Regions from separate parts of the Hymenobacter sedentarius genome, predicted to be linked through region 3. Evidence: riboswitches for the same ligand, from Rfam matches in the RefSeq annotation. Region 3 holds a riboswitch; each other region holds the start of a gene.
The links. A riboswitch is a leader RNA that binds a small molecule or an ion and turns the genes downstream of it on or off. The one in region 3 is predicted to bind S-adenosylmethionine.

Region 1 (5,022 bases), 390 kb from region 3:
GCCGCCCGCGGCAGCTTCGACCGTCGCAACTACAGCGCCCAGTATTTCTACACCACCAACCCCGCCGACCAGGCCCGCGAAACCACCAACCGCAACTGGTACCAGGGCCAGCTGCGTTACCAGCACAACGAGCGCAGCCGCACCGAGGCGCAGGTATCGGCCAGCCGCAGCACCGATTACTACGTGTTCACGCCCACGTCGGCGGCCAGCGACCACCTCACCCACTACACCAACGTGCTGCTGAGCCACCAGCAGCAGTTTTCCGACAAGGTACGCGCCACCCTGGGCGGACAGGCCGACCGCCGCGCCGTGGTCAGCAACGACCGGGGCACGCACGCCCAGTGGCACTACGCCGCGTTTGGAGTGGTGGCCGTCACGCTCACGCCCAGCCTCGCCCTCACCGGCGGCCTGCGCCTCGACCACGACCAAGCCTACGGCACCGAGCTGGTGCCCCAGCTTAACGTGAGCCAGCAGATAGGGGAGGTGTTGACCATACGCGGGGCCGTGGGCCGGGCCATCCGTGCCCCTGATTTTACGGAGCGCTACACCTCCAACGGCCGGGCCGGCATTGTGCCCAACGGCTTCAACGTGGGCAACCCCGCCTTAGAAGCCGAGCGCACGGTAAACTACGAGTTGGGCGCCGACGTGCGCCCGCTGCCGGGCCTCACGGCCAAGGCTACCTATTTCGTGCGCAAAGGCAACAACCAGATAGACTACGTGCCCGATTCCGGTGAGCACATTTACTACGTGACGGGGCTCACCAACCTGTCCGGCTCCCGCACGTACCGTTTCGCCCAGAACCTGTTTGAGGTAACCACCCAGGGGCTGGAAACGGAGTTGAGCTGGGCCCACGCCTTCACCCCCAAAACCCGCTTCGATGGCAGCGTGGGCTACACCAACGTGCGCGTTACCAACAACGAGAACATTGCCTCGCAGTACCTGGCCAACATTGCCCGCCAGGTGATTTCGGGCACGGTCAGCCTCACTTCCCACCGCGTAAACGGCAGCCTGAGCGGCCTGTGGAAGCAGCGCAATAGCGCCGCCGTGGCCGCCATCAGCCGGAGCCAGGCCGCCGAATACGTGGTGTTCAATGCCCGCCTCGAAGTAGCGCTGCTGCCCAAGAAACTCTGGCTCACGGGGCAGGTGCAAAACCTGTTCAACGAGAAGTACTCCGACCTGCTGGGCGCCCAGATGCCCACCCGCTGGCTGATGGGCGGCCTGCGGCTGGCTCTGCAGCGGTAGATGAGAAATGCGCCTTAGCGCATCCCCACCCGCACTTTTTACAATTGAAGCCCCCGATTTGGAACATATCGGGGGCTTTGCTGTATCTTTGCCGTATCAATTCTTTCTCCCTAAAGGATTGTTTTTATACAGAGGCGCTGAGAGACAGGCTCAATGAAGCGCCGGCAACCATCCGCAACCGCGGGCAAGGTGCCAATTCCTGACCATATAAAAACAAGTTGCCGTGGACGCTGCCAACAACCTCCCCCTTCCGATTGCTGCTGTTACTGCTCGCCCCGCTGTCATGCGTTGGGCTGGCATGGGCTGTTGTTGCTGTTGTTGTCTGGCCTAGCCCGCCTGCCCCGAGCGTTTCTTCGCGGGTAGGCAGGCGGTAGCGCAGGCTGGGAGCCTGCGTGTGCTGTACCGCCGCCCCCGCGGCGTTCATTTCCTCTATTTCTGGGTTGCTGTCGGCTGCTCCGCTGTGCGCGCAGCCGGCTTCGTGTCGAACTACCTGCGCTGTTGTGGCCCAAAATTGAGCAAGCGCCGGCGCAAGGTTCGGCTACCCCGAATGGAAGGCTCTTCCGGCCCATCATACCCTGCTTTTACTTGATTTTTTGTAGCCGCAGCCCAGCCTAATCTGGTTGCGGACTGCTGTTCTCACCACATTTATTTCAACTAACTCTTTTGATATGTCGCTGAACCAAAAGCCCATTGGCATTTATTTCGAGCACCCTGAATGGTTTAAGCCACTCTTTGCGGAGCTGGACCGCCGTGGGCTAGCCTACGAGAAAATTGACGCCGCCCACCACCTCTTCGACCCTTCCGAGAAGGAGAGTGGCTACAGCCTGGTAGTGAACCGGATGAGTTCCTCGGCCTACCTGCGGGGCCATGGGCAGGGCATTTTCCACACCGCGGGCTACGCGACGCACCTTGAGCGCATCGGCACGCGCATTATCAACGGTTCAGCGGCCACGGCCATCGAAACCAACAAAGCCCGCCAGCTCTCGCTGTTTGAGTCGCTGGAACTGAAATACCCGAAGTCGTTTGTGATAAATCACGCCTCGCGGGCGGTCGATGCGGCCCAGCAATTGCGCTTCCCCATCGTGGTGAAGGTGAACATCGGCGGCAGCGGCGCGGGCATCATCCGCTTCGACACGCTGGAAGGCTTGCAGGCGGCGGTCGACAACAACCAGATTGACCTGGGCATCGACCAAACCGCGTTGGTGCAGGAATACGTGACGCCCCGGGGCGGCAACATCCACCGCGTGGAAACGCTGGATGGCAAGTTCCTGTACGCCATGAAGGTGTTTACCACCGGCGAGAGCTTCAACCTGTGCCCGGCCGAAATCTGCCAGATTCCGGAGGAGCAGTCGGCGGAGTTCTGCCTAACCGAAGCACCCAAAAAAGGCATTCAGGTGGAAGCCTTCACGCCGCCCGCCGAGGTGATTGCCGCTGTGGAGCGCATCGTGGCCGCCGCCAAAATTGACGTGGGCGGCATCGAATACCTCATCGACGACCGCACCGGCGACGTGCTTTTCTACGACATCAACGCCCTGTCCAACTTCGTGGCCGACGCCGTGAACGTGGTCGGCTTCGACCCCTACGCCCGCTTCGTGGACTACCTGGAAGCCCAGCTTCCCGGTACTGGCACCCCAGCCCAATCAGCTGCCACAACCACGGCCACATCAGCTCCACAACTTGTCACGGAATCAATACACTAAGCCATGAAATTCGGATATTGGATGCCCATTTTTGGGGGCTGGCTGCGCAACGTGGAAGACGAGCAGATGCCCACCGACTGGAGCTACGTTAAGAAACTGGCGCAGCGCAGCGAGGCCCTCGGCTACGACCTCACGCTCATCGCCGAGCTGTACCTCAACGACATCAAGGGCCAGGAAGCGCCTTCGCTCGAAGCCTGGAGCACCGCTGCCGCACTGGCCGCCGTGACCGAGCAGCTGGAAATCATGGTGGCCGTGCGCCCCACCTTCCACAACCCCGCGCAGCTGGCCAAGCAGGCCGCCAACATCGACCTGATTGCGCCCGGCCGGCTGTCGCTGAACGTGGTATCAAGCTGGTGGCGCGACGAGGCCACCAAGTACGGCCTGCACTTCGAGCAGCACGACGACCGGTACGCCCGCACCCGCGAGTGGCTCGATGTGGTGACCAACGTGTGGAAGCAGGACCATTTCAGCTACGACGGCAAGTACTACCAGGTGGCCGATAACGTGCTGCAGCCCAAGCCCGCTAAGGCGCCCTTCCTGTACGCCGGCGGTGAGTCGGAAGCGGCCAAAGACCTGATTTCGACCCAGTGCGACGGCTACGTGATGCACGGCGACTCGCCGGAGCAAATTGGGGCCCGCATCGCCGACATGCGCCGCCGCCGCGAGCAGAAAGGCCTGCCGCCCATGAGGTTTGGCGTGGCTGGCTACACCATCGTGCGCGACAACGACCAGGACGTGAAGAAGGAGCTCGACCGCATTACCAACGTGAAGTCCTCAGCCGCGGGCTACGGCAACTACCAGCAGTGGCTGGCCGGCACCCAGCTCGAGCAGCAAGTGTCGCTGCACGATTACTCGGTGTCGAACCGCGGCCTCCGCACCGGCCTCACTGGTACGCCGGCCCAGATTCAGGACCGCATCGGCGCCTTCGAAGAAGTAGGCGTGGATTTCTTCCTGCTGCAGGCCAGCCCGCAGCTTGAGGAAATGGAGCGGTTCTCGGAGTCGGTGATTCAAGTTTTAGCGTAGTCCGGCAATTTCGGATTGCCAAACACCAGCACGTCATGCTGAGCGCAGCCGAAGCATCTCGCTTGTGCAAGTAATTCTCACGTTTGGGTTATTACTGCCAGCGAGATGCTTCGGCTGCGCTCAGCATGACGGTTCTTTAGGCGCATTAATGCGCATTAGTACTTAACGTGCCTATGGCGCGTACTCACAAATTACATGCTCAAAAAATCACTGGAGCTGCTTCGATTGGAAGCGGCCGAAACGGGGGCCAACACCCTCAAACGCAGCCTCAACGGCATCAGCCTCATTGCCATTGGCATCGGGGTTATCATTGGCGCCGGCCTTTTTTCCCTCACAGGCATTGCCGCAGCCAATAATGCCGGGCCAGCCGTTACGCTCTCTTTCATTGTGGCCGCGGTGGGCTGTGCTTTCTCTGCGCTGTGCTACGCCGAGTTTGCGTCCCTGGTGCCCGTTTCGGGCAGTGCCTACACCTATTCGTACGCCACCATGGGCGAGCTATTCGCCTGGATAATCGGCTGGGACCTGATACTGGAATACTCGGTAGGGGCGGCCACGGTAGCCATCAGCTGGTCGCAGTACCTCATCAAGTTCCTGGGCAAGTATGGACTGCACATTCCAGCGCAACTGGTGATGTCGCCCTTCGAAAAAGCCACCCTGGCCGATGGCTCGGTGGTGTCGGGCTTTGTCAACGTGCCGGCCATGCTTATTGTGCTGGCTATCACAGCCATCGTCACGCGGGGCACCAAGGGCTCGGCGTGGTTCAATGCGCTGGTGGTGGCCCTGAAGGTGGCCGTGGTGCTGGTGTTCATTGCGTTGGGCTGGAAATACATCGACCCGGCCAACTACCAACCCTACATTCCGGCCAATACCGGCAAGTTTGGCGAGTTTGGCCTGAGCGGCATTTTGCGCGGGGCCGGCGTCATTTTCTTCGTGTTTATTGGCTTCGACATCGTGGCTACCATGGCGCAGGAAACCAAGAACCCGCAGCGCAACATGCCCATTGGCATCCTGGGCTCGCTGGCGGTGTGCACGGTGTTGTTCGTGCTTTTCGGCCACG
Region 2 (5,022 bases), 1.8 Mb from region 3:
CATAGGCGGCTTCGCCCGAGCCGAGCAGGCCGGCGGCCACGCCCACGCTGCGCGAGGCATCGTTCACGTGCACCACGGGGCCGCTGTAGGCCGGTGCGATTTTCACGGCCGTGTGTAGGCGCGAGGTGGTGGCGCCGCCGATGAGCAGGGGCACTTTCATGCCGCGCTTTTGCATGGCCTGAGCCACGTACACCATCTCATCGAGTGAGGGCGTGATGAGGCCGGAGAGCCCGATAACGTCCACGTTCTGAGCTTGGGCTTCGTCGAGAATCTTCTCCAGCGGCACCATCACGCCGAGGTCCACAATGTCGAAGTTGTTGCAGGCCAATACCACGCCCACGATGTTTTTGCCGATGTCGTGCACATCACCCTTCACCGTGGCCATCAGAATTTTGCCGGCGGTCTGGCGGTCCGAGCCCTGCTTGTCGGCTAGCAAATACGGTTCGAGGTAGGCCACCGCTTTCTTCATCACGCGGGCCGACTTCACGACCTGCGGCAGGAACATTTTGCCGGCGCCGAACAGGTCGCCTACTACGTTCATGCCGGCCATCAGCGGGCCTTCAATCACGTCGAGCGGGCGGGCTAGCTCCTGGCGAGCAGCTTCGGTGTCTTCGTCGATGAATTCGGTGATGCCCTTCACCAGCGCGTGCGCCAGGCGCTCCTGCACCGGCAGGCTGCGCCAGGCATCGGCTACTACGGCCACTTTGCCTTTTTGCTTCACGGTTTCGGCAAATTCCAACAGGCGCTCGGTGGCGTCGGGGCGGCGGTTGAGCAGTACATCTTCCACCAGCTCCAGCAGGTCTTTGGGCACTTCGTCGTACACCGCGAGCTGGTTGGGGTTCACAATGCCCATGTCCAACCCGGCCCGGATGGCGTGGTAGAGGAAAGCCGCGTGCATGGCCTCGCGCACCACGTCGTTGCCGCGGAAGGAGAAGCTGATGTTCGACACGCCGCCGCTGGTGAGGGCGCCGGGCAGGTTCTGCTTAATCCAGCGCACGGCCTCGATGAAGTCAATGGCGTAGTTGCGGTGCTCCTCCATGCCAGTGCCGACGATGAGGATGTTGGGGTCGAAAATGATGTCCGTGGCCGGGAAGTCGATGCTCATCAGCAGGTCGTAGCTGCGCTGGCAGATTTCCTTGCGGCGCTCCAAGGTGTCGGCTTGGCCGTCCTCGTCGAAGGCCATTACGACCATGGCGGCGCCGTACTGGCGCACGGTGCGGGCCCGCTGCAAAAACACCTTCGGTCCTTCTTTCAGGGAAATGGAATTGACAATGCTCTTGCCCTGCACGCACTTCAGGCCGGCTTCCAGCACGCTCCATTTCGAGGAGTCTATCATCACCGGCACCCGCGCAATGTCGGGCTCCGAGGCAATGAGGTGCAGAAAGGTCGTCATGGCCTGCTCCGAGTCGAGCATGCCTTCGTCCATGTTGATGTCGAGCACCTGGGCGCCTTCTTCTACTTGCACGCGGGCCACGGCCAGGGCTTCCTCGTAGGCGCCGGTGCGGATGAGGCGGGCGAAGGCGCGGGAGCCCGTCACGTTGCAGCGCTCGCCCACGTTCACAAACAGGCTTTCGGGCTTGATGGCGAACGGCTCCAGGCCGCTTAGGTGGGTAGCGGGCGGGATTTCGGTGGGCAGCGGGCGCGGCTTGTACTGCTCGGCCAGCTTGCTCAATTCGGCAATGTGCTGCGGCGTGGTGCCACAACAGCCACCCACCACGGTCACGATGCCGTCCTTCAGATAATCTTCGACCAGCGCGGCGAATTCCTGGGCTGATTCATCGTAACCGCCAAACGCGTTGGGCAAGCCAGCATTCGGGTAAGCCGAGATGTGCACGTTGGAAATCCGACTCAATTCCTCCACATACTGCTTGAGCTGGTGCGCCCCAAGGGCGCAGTTCAGGCCCACGCTCAGCAGCGGCAAGTGGCTGATGCTGTTCCAGAAAGCCTCCACCGTCTGGCCCGAGAGCGTGCGGCCCGAAGCGTCGGTGATGGTGCCCGAAATCATGAGCGGAACCTGGCGGCCGCCTTCGTCGAAGAACTTCTGCACGGCGTATAGGGCCGCCTTGGCGTTCAGCGTGTCAAAAATGGTTTCGATGAGCAGGGTATCGACGCCGCCGTCGACGAGGCCGCGCACCTGCTCGAGGTAGGCGGTGGCCAATTCGTCGAAGGTCACGGCGCGGAAGCCGGGGCGGTTGACGTCGGGTGAGAGCGAGGCGGTGCGGTTTGTGGGGCCCACGGCGCCGGCTACGAAGCGCGGCTTGTCGGGCGTGGAGTATTCGTCGGCGGCTTCACGGGCCAGGCGAGCCGATTCGTAGTTGAGCTCATATACCACGTGCTCTAGGCCGTAGTCGGCCTGGGCGATGGTGGTGCCGGAGAAGGTATTGGTTTCCACCATGTCGGCCCCGGCCGCGAAGTACTCGGCGTGAATGCCCTTGATGATGTCCGGCCGGGTCAGGCTCAGCAGGTCGTTGTTGCCGCGCAGCGGCTTGGGGTGGTCGGCAAAGCGGGCGCCGCGAAAGTCCTCCTCGGTCAGCGGGTGGCGCTGAATCATGGTGCCCATGGCGCCGTCGAGAATCAGCAGGCGCTGGCGGAGCAGTTCGGGAAGGGGAGACGGAGCGGCGAGGGTGGCAGTGGACATTTCTTTCGGATTGGAGTACGGGCAGGCAGCGCGTATCCAGAAAGAAACCCGTACGGTTGAGTACGGTTCCGGCTGTCATCTTCTTTCACCTAAAAACGCGGTGAAACGGGAGTTGGCACCTATTCGCGGTAGGTTGCCAAGACGTCATCGGGCCCGGTCCCTCGGTCTTTCTGGATAGCAGCGTAGTGCGAAGATACAGCCGGAAACGGGAAGTGGATAGGAGCACTCCTATAACCTAAGGTGACCCGGTCCAGTTAAGCCGTACACTAACAATACAATTTCTGACCATGGCAAAACAGATGAAAGCCGCCTTCTTTACCGAATTCGGTGGGGCCGACAAAATTCAAGTGGGCACCCTCGACGTCCCCGCAGTGGGGGAGGGCGAAGTACTAGTCCGGGTAAAGGCGGCCGGCGTCAACCCCGTCGACTCGGCCATTCGGGCGGGTTACCTGCAGCAAGCCCTGCCGCACGTGTTTCCCATTATTCCGGGCTGGGACGTGGCCGGGGTGGTGGAAGAGCGCGGCCACAGCGCTCGGCGCTTTGCAGTCGGCGATGAGGTGTATGCTTACGCCCGGCGCCCCACCGTGCAGCACGGCACCTTTGCCGAATACATTGTGCTGCCCGAAAGCTATCTGGCGCAGCGGCCCCACAGCCTGAGCTGGGAGCAGGCCGGCGGCATTCCGCTGGCAGGCCTCACCGCTTATCAGTCCTTATTCGATGCCGGCAACCTGCAAGCGGGCCAGACCGTGCTGATACTTGGCGCCTCGGGCGGCGTGGGCAGCTTCGCCATCCAGCTGGCCAAGGACAAAGGCGCGACGGTAGTAGCCGTGGCCAGCGAGAAAAACTTCGCCTACATGAAAGAGTTGGGCGCCGATTTCACCGTCGATTACAAGCAGGGTAACGTGGGCGAAGCTGTGAAAGCCATCGTGCCAGCCGGCGTGGAGCTGATTTACGACTGCATCAGCGGCGAGACGCTCACGCAGAGTTTATCGGCCCTGAAGGCTGGCGGCACGCTGGTTTCCATCCTGCACAACGGCCAAGGGCTGGACCCCCACATCAACTTCCGTTACGTTTTCGTGGAGCCGAATGCGATGCAACTGGAGGCGCTGCAGCAACTAGCCGATGCCGGCAAGCTGAAAGTGCAGGTGAGCAAGACCTTTCCACTAGATGAAACCGCCGAGGCTTTAAATGAGATTGATTCGCATCATACTACCGGAAAAATCGTCATTGTGCCTTAGGTGGGAGTTGCTTGAATATTCCTTTGAAAGGCGGTTGGGTGCCGAGCGGTATGAGCAGAGGAACTTCACCCCTGCCGGGCACGGCCCCGGCCCCTCTCCATAAGAGAGGGGTGCCAAACGTTAATTCATTGAAAAAGCCCCAGCTTAATATTGAGCTGGGGCTTTTGGTTTTTTATAAGTTGAGCATGAGCCACTGTGGCTCCCCTCTCTATTGGAGAGGGGCCGGGGCCGTGCCCGGCAGGGGTGAGGTTCCGGTCACGCGAGATGCTTCGCTCGGTTCTACTGGCAGGCAACTAAAGTGCGTCATTATTTAGGCGCTCCGGGGTTATAAAGCCCACGCGGGCCACACGCTGCCCGCAGGAAACACAGCCGGCTCCGGCGGCAGCTCCAGAAACGCAGTTGCCCCCAGCAAGCCTGCTAAGTCACCAGAACCACCGACGCGCAGCGGCGTCGCCAGCCGGCGCCCTTCCGCATCCACCGTCAGGCGCACGGGTACGAAGTGTGCCAACTGGGGCTTGAAGTTGATGTCGACAGTGAGCACGGCAGGCGCGGGCGTTTCGGCAGTAGCGGCCTGTTCGGAAGCTTCAGCGGGCTGCATGCAGGCGCGCAGCCAGGGCCGCACGTAGCGGCAGGCCGTGAGGAAAGTTGAAACCGGATTTCCCGGCAGGCCGAACACCACGGGCCCTTCGGCGCGCGCGCCAAACCACATGGGCTTGCCGGGGCGCTGATTTACCTCGTGGAAGATTTCCTTCACGCCCAGCTCGCGCAGCAGGCCGGGCAGGTGGTCGGCGCGGCCCTTGCTCACGGCACCGCTCAGCACCACGGCATCGAAGTCTGCGCCGAGGATGTTGGTCAGGCCCAGGCTTAGCTCCTCCCGGTCGTCGGGAAGGTGAAACAGCGAAACGTCGGCCCCGACTTGGGTGAACAGGGCCTGCAGCGCGTATGCATTGGAACGTCGGATTTGGTGCGGCTGGGGCGTTTCGCTGATGCCCACCAGCTCGTCGCCCGTGCTGATGACGGCGAGGCGCGGGGCGCGGGTTACGGCTATTTCGGCGGCACCTATGGTGGCGGCTACAGCCAGTTCGGCGGGGCCCAGGCGCGTGCCGGGAGCGAGCAATACGTTACCCTGGCGGCGGTCGGCGGCCT
Region 3 (5,022 bases):
CGGCTGGGGCACCGTGGCCCAGTCGAAGTTTTTGGTGTTGCTCACGCCGCTCTGCGAGTTTACTTCCGGGTCGAGGCCGGAATAAGGCGTGATGGTGAAGAGGTTGGCAGCCTGCACGTAGACGCGCAGAGAGTTCAGGTGCGCTTTGGCGATGGTGGCGGCCGGCACGGTATAGCCCAGCGTGAGGGTGCGCAGGCGCACGAAAGAGCCGTCTTCCAGGTACCGGTCACTCAGGTTTTGCACCACGCCGCCGTAGTTGTTGCTACTGGCGTTGGTGGTCAGGCGCGGGATGTTGGTCACGTCGCCGGGCCGCTGCCAGCGCTCCAGCTGCTCGCTCAGGTAGCCGATGTTGCTCTGGGTGCCGCCGTGCACGAGGAAGAAGCGGTTCATGTTCATGATTTTCGCGCCCTGCTCGAAATTCAGCGTAAAGCCAAAGTCCACGCCTTTATAGGTAACGGAATTGGTGACGCCGCCGAAGTAGTCGGGCCAGGCGTTACCCACCAGCTTGCGGTCGGCCACGGTAATCCGGCCGTCGCCGTTCACGTCCTCGTATTCGGCGTCGCCATTTTCTGGGTTCACGCGGGTCTGGTGGTACAGCCAGAAGGAGTAGAGCGGGGCGCCCTCTTCCAGCCGAAAAATGTCGCGCGAGCCCGTGGTGATGGGCGCGGCCAGCTTTTCAATCTTGTTCACGTTGCGGGCAATGTTAACGGTGGTGCTCCACTGCAGGACGCCCTTGGGCAGCCAGTTGGCCGTGGCCTGGGCTTCAAAGCCTTTGTTGCTCACGGCGCCGTAGTTCTCTACCAGCGACGAGAAGCCCGTTTTACGCGGCACCGGCACGTTCAGCAGCAGGCCCGAGGTGTACTTGTCGTAGTAATTGAGCTCAAGCACCAGCCGGTTTTGCAGCACGGCAGCGTCCAGGCCCGCGTTCCATTGCCGGGTCGATTCCCAGCTCAGGTTGGGGTTTGCCAGCTGCAGCGGGGCCGTGCCCGGCAGGTCGAGATAGTTGGCGCCACCCTGCACCAGGCCCAGCGCCGCAAAGTCGCTGATGCCGGCCTGGTTGCCGGTTTTGCCCAAGCTGGCCCGCAGCTTCAGCTCCTGGAAAATGCCAAGGTCTTGAATGAAGCTCTCGTCGCCCAGTCGCCAGCCCAGGCCCACGGCCGGGAAATAGCCCCAGCGGTTTTCGCTGCCGAAACGCGAGGATGCATCGGCCCGCACGCTCACGTCGGCCGTGTAGCGCTCCTTGAAGCTGTAGGTGGCCTTGCCGAAAAACGACACCAGCCCGGCCTGTGAGCGCGACGAACTGCCCGTCTGGGTAGCCGCCGACGCAATGGTGGTCAGGTCATTGCCCGGAAACTGCTGGCCCGCCAGGCTGGTGCGCTGGAAGGTATTGCGCTGTAGCGTGTTGCCCACCAAGGCTTGCACCGAATGGTTCTCGCCGAAGTTGACGCTGTAGTTTAGGGTTTGCTCGTTGAGCAGGGTGATGTCGCGCGAGAGAAACGACGAGGCCGTGCCGCGCGGCTGCCCGGCTAGTATCAACGTGTTGTTGAAATTGTTCTCGTACATGTCGTTGAAGTCGATGCTCCAACTGCTGCGAAACGTCAGGTTTTTGCCAAACTGGTAGGTGCCGTACACGTTCGAGATGACGCGCGAGCCCACCGCGTCGTTGTTCAGGTTCCTGATGAGGGCCAGGGCATTATCAAACGAGCCGTACTTGGCATAGGAGCCGTCGGGGTTGTACACCGGCAGGTTGGCGCGGGTGAACAGGGCCGAGTTGATGACACCCACCGGGTTGTTGTCGTTGCTGCTTACGTTGCGGTGCGTGCGGCTCAGGGCCGTGCTCGTGCCAATGCGCAGCTTGTCGGTCACCGAGTTATCGAGGTTGACGCGCAGCGAAAACCGGTCAAACGCGCTGGGCTTTGCCACCGACTCCTGCGTGAAGTAGCCCGCCCCGATATAAAACTGGGTTTTGGCCGAGCCCCCGGCTGCCGACAGCTCGTAGCTGTGCGTCTGGGCGGTGCGAAACACGTCGCTGAGCCGGTCGTAGGTGGGCTGCTCTTCGGGCATGCCGCGCCCGCCGGCCGACACCGCGCGGTAGGGCACAAGCCCCGGGTTGCCGCCGTCGTTGATAAACCGCTCATTTTCCAGCGTTGCCAAATCCGGCCCGCTAGCCAGTTGGTACTGTTTCGGCGCTTTGGAGAGGGCGTGGTAGTTGTTTAAGGTGATGCGGGTTTTGTCGCCGGCTTTGCCCCGTTTGGTGGTGATGAGCACCACGCCGTTGGCGCCGCGCGAGCCGTAGATGGCCGTCGCGTTGGCGTCCTTCAGGATTTCCATGCTCTCGATGTCCTGCGGGTTCAGGTCAGCCAGCGGGTTGCTCGACACCTGGTTGCCCAGGCCCGTCGCAATCAGGTTGGTGTTGTTGATGAACACCCCGTCGACCACGTATAGCGGGTCGTTGCTGGCGTTCACCGAGTTGCTGCCCCGGATGCGGATGAAGACGCCGCCACCCGGCACGCCCGAGTTGGCCGATACCTGCACGCCGGGCGCTTTGCCCTGCAGCAACTGGTCGGGGCTGGCCGCCGGAATGTTCTTCAACTCTTCCCCTTTCACCGAGCTTATGGCGCTGGTTAGGGTCTTGCGGTTTTGCTCGCTGTAGCCCGTCACCACCACCTCCGAGAGCTCCTGCAAATCGGCGGCGAGGTCTACGGTAAGTGCGCCACCCGTGGCTTGCAGTTCCTTCCGGGCATACCCGACGAAGCTGAATACCAGTTCGCTACCCGCGGGTACTGATAGGGAAAATTTGCCATTGACGTCGGTGGTGGTGCCAATGGTGCTGCCTTTGGCCATTACGGTCACGCCCGGCAAGGGGGTATGGCTGGCGGCATCGGTCACGGTGCCGCTCACGAGCGGGGCAGGGTCCGATTGGGCATAACTAGTGACGGAGGCACCTCCCCACAGCAGCAGGAAGAGCGTCCGCCGGAGCGTACGGGTATACATAAAAGATTGATGTTGAGGTTGAGGGCCCGGCGTCGGCCGCTACCAAGCGGTGGGAGGGAAAGGCCCGTATCGAGGGGAGGGCTGGGCCGATGCGCCGCAGTCGCCGGGGCCCCTCCGGTGCACCAGGAGGAGGGTTGCGGTTGCGGCGTTCCGCGGTTGAGCTGGGCCACCGTTTGTGCACAACGGCGCCCGGCCCCAAAGCCGCAGTATTGCCCAGAAACAGAAAATTGGCCAGCGCCCCCCGCTCACGGGAGGACGCCAATAGGCTGGCAAGAAGCCGCCGCCCGGGCACGAAAGCCCCTGCAGCACCCGGCTATGGCTTAGCCGCGGGAGCCCTTACGGCCGGCAGGAAAATGAAACAGCTGAATCAGCTCAACAACCCCGGCCGGCCTACCGCATACAGGCGGCAGCACTCAACATACAACAACACCGATGCTGTACAGCAAACGAGGTGGTCGAAACAGCGGGGAGGGGACGCAAAAAGTCCATGGCTTTTGTTTTTATATGGTCAGGACTTGGCACCGTTTCAAGGGGTTAACCTCGTTGGTTGCCGGCGTTTCGTCGAGCCTGTCTCTCCACGCCTCTGTATAAAAACAATTCTTTGTTCTGAAGGAATTGTAAGGGCAAATGAAAGCACCCGGCTTTTGAAATGCTAATGCAAAAGCCAAAATTCTTTTTGCAAAGCGTAATTGGCTCAGGATTGCTTCGCGGTAATAAGAGCATGAAAACAGGCCTTCTTGCCACCCCTGAGCCAATAAATACCTCGTTACGGCGGAGTCGCGTCGCGAAATATTTTCCCAAGAAAAAAACGTAAAAAGCTTCTCGTTGTGCAGCTCAGTTACGCTGAAGATTGGCTCTGGAACCCAACACTTATTGAGCTTCTGGTTCGGGCAGCCGCGTCTTTCCGCCGGGCAGAAGGGCCAAGTTCTGGTGGTGAAACGCTCTACCTAAGCCAGTCCACCTTGCCTAATCAGAACGAATACGGAAGCTTATATATGGAAAATAAAAACGCCCTATGGTTAAGCACTGACTCAACCATAGGACGTCTTAAGAATTGAGCTAATCTAAGCCCTAGTGATGGTGGCCGCCTTCGCCGTGCACGTGGCCGTGGGCCAGCTCCTCGGCGGTGGCATCGCGCACGTCCTGCACCTTGCCGGCAAAGTGCATCACCATGCCCGCGAGCGGGTGGTTGAAGTCCATTTGCACGCCCGAATCGCCGATGCTGACCACTTTGGCCTGCATGTGGTTGCCTTCGTTGTCGGCCATGGGCAGAAAATTGCCGATTTGCAGCATCTCGTCGTCGAGCTTGCCGTCAATCATGAAGACATCCTTGGGGATTTCCACCAGCGCCTGCTCGTCGTAGTCGCCGTAGGCCTGGTCGGGGGTTAGGCTAAACTGGAAGGAGTCGCCGGGGTTTTTGCCGTTGAGCTGGGATTCAAATTCCTCGGGCAGGCCGCTGTGGCCAAAGAGAAAGACCATGGGCGCATCGGCTTCGGCTGATTCAACCAACACTTTTTCCTGGTTTTCGTCGGTCACGCTGAGGTCGTAGGTGATGGTGACGACTTTGTTGTCGCTGATTGCAGCCATAAAGTAGGTGCGGCCGGCAGAGCCGGTCTTGGGAATGGGAGGTAAGATAAATTTCAGGCAAGGTAAGTACGTAAATTCAGGGGCAAGGGCCAACCGCGGGGCTGCTTTTCCCGTGACTATAGGCCATTAAGGGTAACACTCTCTCATACAAAGGGTTTTGATGAAAGCGAAGGGAATCCGAGACCGGTGGCGGTATACATTTGCAAAGGGTTAACGTTGGCGTAACACAGGGCACATCTGGAAGACACATGAAACGCGTCACTTTGTGCCAGCATTACGATTTCATGAAGAGAATATTAACCGCGCTCCTGCTTCTGGCTGCTGGACACGTGCACAGCCAAGTACCCGATTCAACCGCTCCGGCTCCTCCGGTCGCCAAAAAGTGGTTTGAAACCTTCGCCATTCGGGGCTATGTGCAGGCGCGCTACAACCGCCTGCTCG
Region 4 (5,022 bases), 2.1 Mb from region 3:
GGGTGGCGCCGTTTATTCTGGAAAAAGAAGGCATTCCGTTGGGCAAGGGCTTGGCCTACATCATGGTCACGGCGCTGCTCGACAACCTGTACTACGTGCTCATGGTGCCGCTGGTGGTGCTGGTGGCCGGGGCCGGGCTGTACCCGCACGAGGCCCTGCAAACCAACTTCGTGGCCACGCTGCGAATCGCCTTTGGGTTGAGCTACTTTTTTGTGCTGCTCTACGCTGGGCTCATGCTCTACGCCATTTTCGTCAACCCGCGCTCGGTGCGCCGGCTGCTGGTGCGGCTGTTTTCGTTTCGGCTGCTGCGGCGCTGGCGGCGCAAAGCCTACCGCCACGGCCAGGAAATGGTGCTGGCTTCGGTGCAGCTGCGGGGCAACGGGCCGCGCTACTGGTGGCACGCGTCGGTGAGCACGGTCTTTGTCTGGACGGCGCGCTACGCCATCATTGGCTGCCTCATTGCGGCCTTTGTGCCCATGGATGCGGGCACGTTCCTGTTCATTTTCGCCCGCAACATCACCTACAAAGTCATCCTGCTGATAGCCATCACGCCCGGCGGCGCGGGCATTGCAGAGGGCGCCTTCCCTACGTTCTTCGGCAAATTCATCGGCACGGCCACCATGACCAGCTTCATGGTGCTGCTGTACCGCGTGTTCACTTACTATCTCTACCTGGTGCTGGGCATGGTGTTTTTGCCGCGCTGGGTGGCGCGGGTATTCCTCCGCCACCCCGCGAAGCCCGAGCAATAAGCCTCGGAAAACCAGGTACCCGTAAACAAGAAAAGGCCCCGAACCGCAGTGGTTCGGGGCCTTTTCCCTAATTAGCAAGCGGCTATTACTCAGCTTCCAGCATCAAGGCAGCCCCATCGGCCGACTTCAGCGTGAGCTTTTTGTCGGTGAGGGTTTCCACGGTGAACGTGTTGCTGGTGGTAGCGTTATCGGGGGTCATGGTGAGGGTTTTGCCGGTCTGGTCAAACGTGTACTTGCCCGATACGGCGCCGTTGGCCCCAGTCATGTTGTAGGTGCCGTTGGCAAAAATGCGCAGTTCCTCTTGCTTTTGTGCATCGGTCTGCTTCACTTTGTCGCCGGTAGAGCTAGTTTCTTTCGCCGTTTTCCACACCTTGCTATCGGTGCCGTACAGCATATTTACACCCTCAACTTTACCTTTGTCGTTGTTGCAGGCCGTAGCAAACAGCGATAGCAAGAGCAACAAGCTGGCGAAATAACGAAGCGAAAAAAGCGACTGGGTTTTCATGGGTACAGAGGTGTTGGTGAAAGAAATAAGATGGCTGGCCCGGCAAAGCGGGCTCGTCGGCTTACGGCCCACACGCAAAAGGGTTTAGGACGAAACCTCGTCTGGCATCCTCCGTATAGTAGCTTCGTTGGGCCAGCCGAAGGCATTCCAGTCCAGTCAATTTTTCATTTAACCGACCGCACTCATGGGACTCTTTGATTTTCTTAGCGACAAAGGCGAGCAAAAGCCCGCAGAGCCGGCAGCCAAACCAGCCGCTGGCGGCACCGATTTTTTCGGGAATAACAACGCAGCCAATCCAGCTACCACCGGTGAGTCGTATACCGTAGTAAGCGGCGACTCGCTTTCCAAAATTGCCAAACACCACTACGGCGACGCGGCCAAGTGGCACCAGATATACGAGGCCAACAAGGCCCTCATCGGCAACAACCCTGACCACATCGAAGTGGGCCAGGTGTTGACCCTACCTAGTCTCTAGGTACTTTTTTGCAGAAAAAAGGTGAGAAAAGCCACTCTGTTTCAGGGTGGCTTTTTTGTGTTTTATTGAGCCGCTAAACGGAAGCGGCCCAGCTCAACTAGCCTGTGGTGGAGCTGGACAGGAAGAAATATTTTCTGTGCAATCGTTGGACATAAAAAAATTCCTTCCGTACATTTGGCTCACCACCAACACGGTACTCCCCTGCTCGCGGCAGGGTAGTTTCAAGTTTTATAGAGAAGCGGCGAGAGACTAGGCTCTGTGACCCGCTGGCAACCTTCGACCGCGCGAAAGGTGCCAAGTCCTACCCACCACCGGCGCAGGCCGGGGCGGGGCATATGAATCGAGTACCATGGAAAATTCCGCTTCCTTCTTTGTTGCCCCGAACGCTCCGGCTGCTTTGCGCGCCGCAGGTTCGGGCTTTTCCGTTGTGGCCCCAGGCGGCCAGAACGCCGCGTTGCGCCAGGAGCGAATGCGAATGTGTTGTTGCCTGTGTTGTTGCTAAGCTGATTTCGGCTTAGGCAACCCCTCCCCTTCTTTCTGGATTTTTTGGCGGCCCTCGGTGCCCGCCGCTGGCCCTTTCGGCGCGCAGCGGCCGGACCAATCGGGCCACATCTTCAGCACGGGCTTGTGGGGGTTCCGCTGCGCTTAAAAACTGCCATTTCAGGCCGTTGCGCGCTTATTTTCTTGCTTTTTCAGGTTTTTTCAACTCCAAACATACCCCCATCATGTCCGCTTCGCCCTTGCACTTCGAAACCCTCCAACTCCACGCCGGCCAGCAGCCCGACCCCACCACCGGGGCCCGCGCCGTGCCGCTGTTCCAAACCACCTCCTACGTGTTTAAAAATGCCGAACACGGCGCCAACCTGTTTGCTCTGAAGGAGTTCGGCAATATCTACACCCGCCTGATGAACCCCACCACCGACGTGTTTGAGCAGCGCGTGGCGGCGCTGGAAGGCGGCGTGGCGGCGCTGGCCACGGGGTCGGGGCAGGCGGCTCAATTCATTGCCCTGAACAACATCCTGCAGGCCGGCGACAACTTCGTGAGCTCGGCCTTTCTCTACGGCGGCACTTACAACCAGTTCAAGGTGGCGTTCAAGCGCTTGGGCATTGAGGTGCGCTTTGCTGATGGCGATAACCCGGCCAGCTTCGAGGCCCTGATTGACGACAAGACCAAGGCCATTTACCTGGAAACCATCGGCAACCCCAGCTACAGCATCCCGGACTTTGAGGCCATTGCCGCCATTGCCAACCGGCACGACCTGCCGTTGATTGTGGACAACACCTTTGGCGCGGGCGGCTACCTGTTCCGGCCCCTGGAGCACGGCGCGCACATCGTAGTAGAATCAGCCACGAAATGGATTGGCGGCCACGGCACCAGCATCGGCGGCGTGATTGTGGACGGCGGCACCTATGACTTCGGCAACGGCAAGTTTCCGCAGTTCACTGAGCCCAGCGAAGGCTACCACGGCCTGGTATTCAACGACGTATTTGGCAAGGGTGGGCCGTTTGGCAACATCGCTTTCATCATCCGGGCCCGGGTAGAAGGCCTGCGCGACTTCGGCCCGTCCATCAGCCCGTTCAACTCCTGGCAGCTGCTCATCGGCCTCGAAACGCTGAGCCTGCGCGTGGACCGCACGGTGGAAAACGCCCAGAAAATCGCCAACTGGCTGGAGCAGCACCCGCAGGTAGAAAGCGTGAACTACGCCGGCCTGGCCAGCAGCCCCTACCACCGCCTGGCCCAGAAATACCTCAAGCGCGGCTTCGGCGGCGTGCTCAGCTTCCAGCTCAAGGGCAGCAAGGAGTCGGCCACCCAGTTTATCGACAACCTCAAGCTCATCAGCCACCTGGCCAACGTGGGCGATGCCAAGACGCTCATCATCCAGCCCTCGGCCACCACGCACCAGCAACTGAGCGATGCCGAGCAGCTGGCGGCCGGCGTCACGCCCACTTCGCTGCGCCTTTCGGTGGGCATTGAGCACTTCGAAGACATCAAGGCCGATTTGCAGCAGGCCTTCGAGGCCATTGGCAACACCGCGGCGCTGCCCACCGAAGGCACCCAGGTAGGCGAGCCCGAACTGGAGCACGCCCAGCCCCTGGAAGTATAGCCCGATTGTCAGTTGTTGGCGGGGAGCTGCTGGCTATCAGCGGCTCCCACCATTAAGCATCCCGATATCTCACCGCGCCGACCGATAACTGACCAGCCGCTTCGATACCCGATACCCATGAAAGAATATATTTTTAACCTGCCCGACCTGCTGCTGGAAAGCGGGGAAACCCTGGCCAGCGCGCACGTGGCCTACCGCACCTGGGGCCAGCTCAACGCCGACCGCGACAACGTGGTGTGGGTGTGCCACGCCCTCACGGCCAATGCCGACGTGCTGAGCTGGTGGCCGGGCCTGGTGGGGCCGGGCTGCTACTTCGACCCGGCCGACTGGTTTATCGTGTGCGCCAACGTGTTGGGCTCCTGCTACGGCAGCACCAGCCCCCTCGACGCGGACCCGGCCACGGGCCAGCCCCGCTACCAGCACTTCCCGCGGCTTTCCATCCGCGACCTGGTGGCGGCGCACGAAGCGCTGCGCCAGGAATTGGGCCTGGAGGACATTCACACGATAATTGGGGGCTCACTGGGTGGGCAGCAGGCCTTGGAATGGGCAGTGCAGCGGCCGGATTTGTTCGACAATCTGGTGGTTATTGCCACTAATGCCCGCCATTCGGCCTGGGGCATTGCCTTCAACGAGGCGCAACGCCTGGCCATTGAGGCCGACCCGACCTACGCCGCCGGCCAGCCCGGCGGGGGAGACGACGGCCTGCGCGCCGCCCGGGCCATTGCCCTGCTCAGCTACCGCAGCTACTCGGCCTACGTCGACTCCCAAACCGACCCCGAAGACCACCTGCTGCGCGAGCACCGCGCCAGCACCTACCAGCGCTACCAGGGCGACAAGCTGGTGGCTCGTTTCGACGCCTACAGCTACGTGGCCCTGAGCCGGGCCATGGACACCCACAACCTGGGCCGTGGCCGGGGCGGGATACCGGCGGCCTTGCGCCGCGTGGGCGCCCGCACGCTGGTGCTGGGCATTACTTCCGACGTGCTTTTTCCGCTCAGTGAGCAGCGGGAGCTGGCCAATCACATTCCCGGCGCTATGTACGCCGAGCTGGATTCGCGCTACGGGCACGACGGCTTTTTGCTGGAAACCTCCGCCATTACCCACTTCTTGGAACTGTTCTACGCGCCCACATTTGCCCACTGATGCGGTGGAATAGGTAGGAGCAGGGCTGGCCCCTGCCCGGTCGTT

Region 1: it holds a riboswitch for S-adenosylmethionine, as region 3 does, so the genes downstream of both, AUC43_RS12490 (ATP-grasp domain-containing protein) here and AUC43_RS14125 (SusC/RagA family TonB-linked outer membrane protein) in region 3, are expected to answer to the same signal.
Region 2: it holds a riboswitch for S-adenosylmethionine, as region 3 does, so the genes downstream of both, metH (methionine synthase) here and AUC43_RS14125 (SusC/RagA family TonB-linked outer membrane protein) in region 3, are expected to answer to the same signal.
Region 4: it holds a riboswitch for S-adenosylmethionine, as region 3 does, so the genes downstream of both, AUC43_RS05420 (O-acetylhomoserine aminocarboxypropyltransferase/cysteine synthase family protein) here and AUC43_RS14125 (SusC/RagA family TonB-linked outer membrane protein) in region 3, are expected to answer to the same signal.

The regions. Positions count from the first base shown of each region.
Region 1 covers NZ_CP013909.1:3,045,451-3,050,472, forward strand. The annotation lists gene AUC43_RS12485 (TonB-dependent receptor plug domain-containing protein) at 1-1,242, shown strand, start outside; SAM riboswitch class I at 1,364-1,456, shown strand; gene AUC43_RS12490 (ATP-grasp domain-containing protein) at 1,911-2,942, shown strand; gene AUC43_RS12495 (LLM class flavin-dependent oxidoreductase) at 2,946-3,965, shown strand; gene AUC43_RS12500 (amino acid permease) at 4,161-5,022, shown strand, end outside.
Region 2 covers NZ_CP013909.1:1,664,171-1,669,192, forward strand. The annotation lists gene metH (methionine synthase) at 1-2,638, opposite strand, end outside; SAM riboswitch class I at 2,711-2,819, opposite strand; gene AUC43_RS06860 (NADP-dependent oxidoreductase) at 2,926-3,876, shown strand; gene AUC43_RS06865 (molybdopterin molybdotransferase MoeA) at 4,202-5,022, opposite strand, start outside.
Region 3 covers NZ_CP013909.1:3,431,425-3,436,446, forward strand. The annotation lists gene AUC43_RS14125 (SusC/RagA family TonB-linked outer membrane protein) at 1-2,994, opposite strand, end outside; SAM riboswitch class I at 3,492-3,588, opposite strand; gene AUC43_RS14130 (FKBP-type peptidyl-prolyl cis-trans isomerase) at 4,066-4,581, opposite strand; gene AUC43_RS21585 (porin) at 4,866-5,022, shown strand, end outside.
Region 4 covers NZ_CP013909.1:1,298,761-1,303,782, reverse strand. The annotation lists gene AUC43_RS05435 (lysylphosphatidylglycerol synthase transmembrane domain-containing protein) at 1-749, shown strand, start outside; gene AUC43_RS05430 (hypothetical protein) at 835-1,254, opposite strand; gene AUC43_RS05425 (LysM peptidoglycan-binding domain-containing protein) at 1,439-1,729, shown strand; SAM riboswitch class I at 1,955-2,071, shown strand; gene AUC43_RS05420 (O-acetylhomoserine aminocarboxypropyltransferase/cysteine synthase family protein) at 2,455-3,834, shown strand; gene metX (homoserine O-acetyltransferase MetX) at 3,952-4,977, shown strand.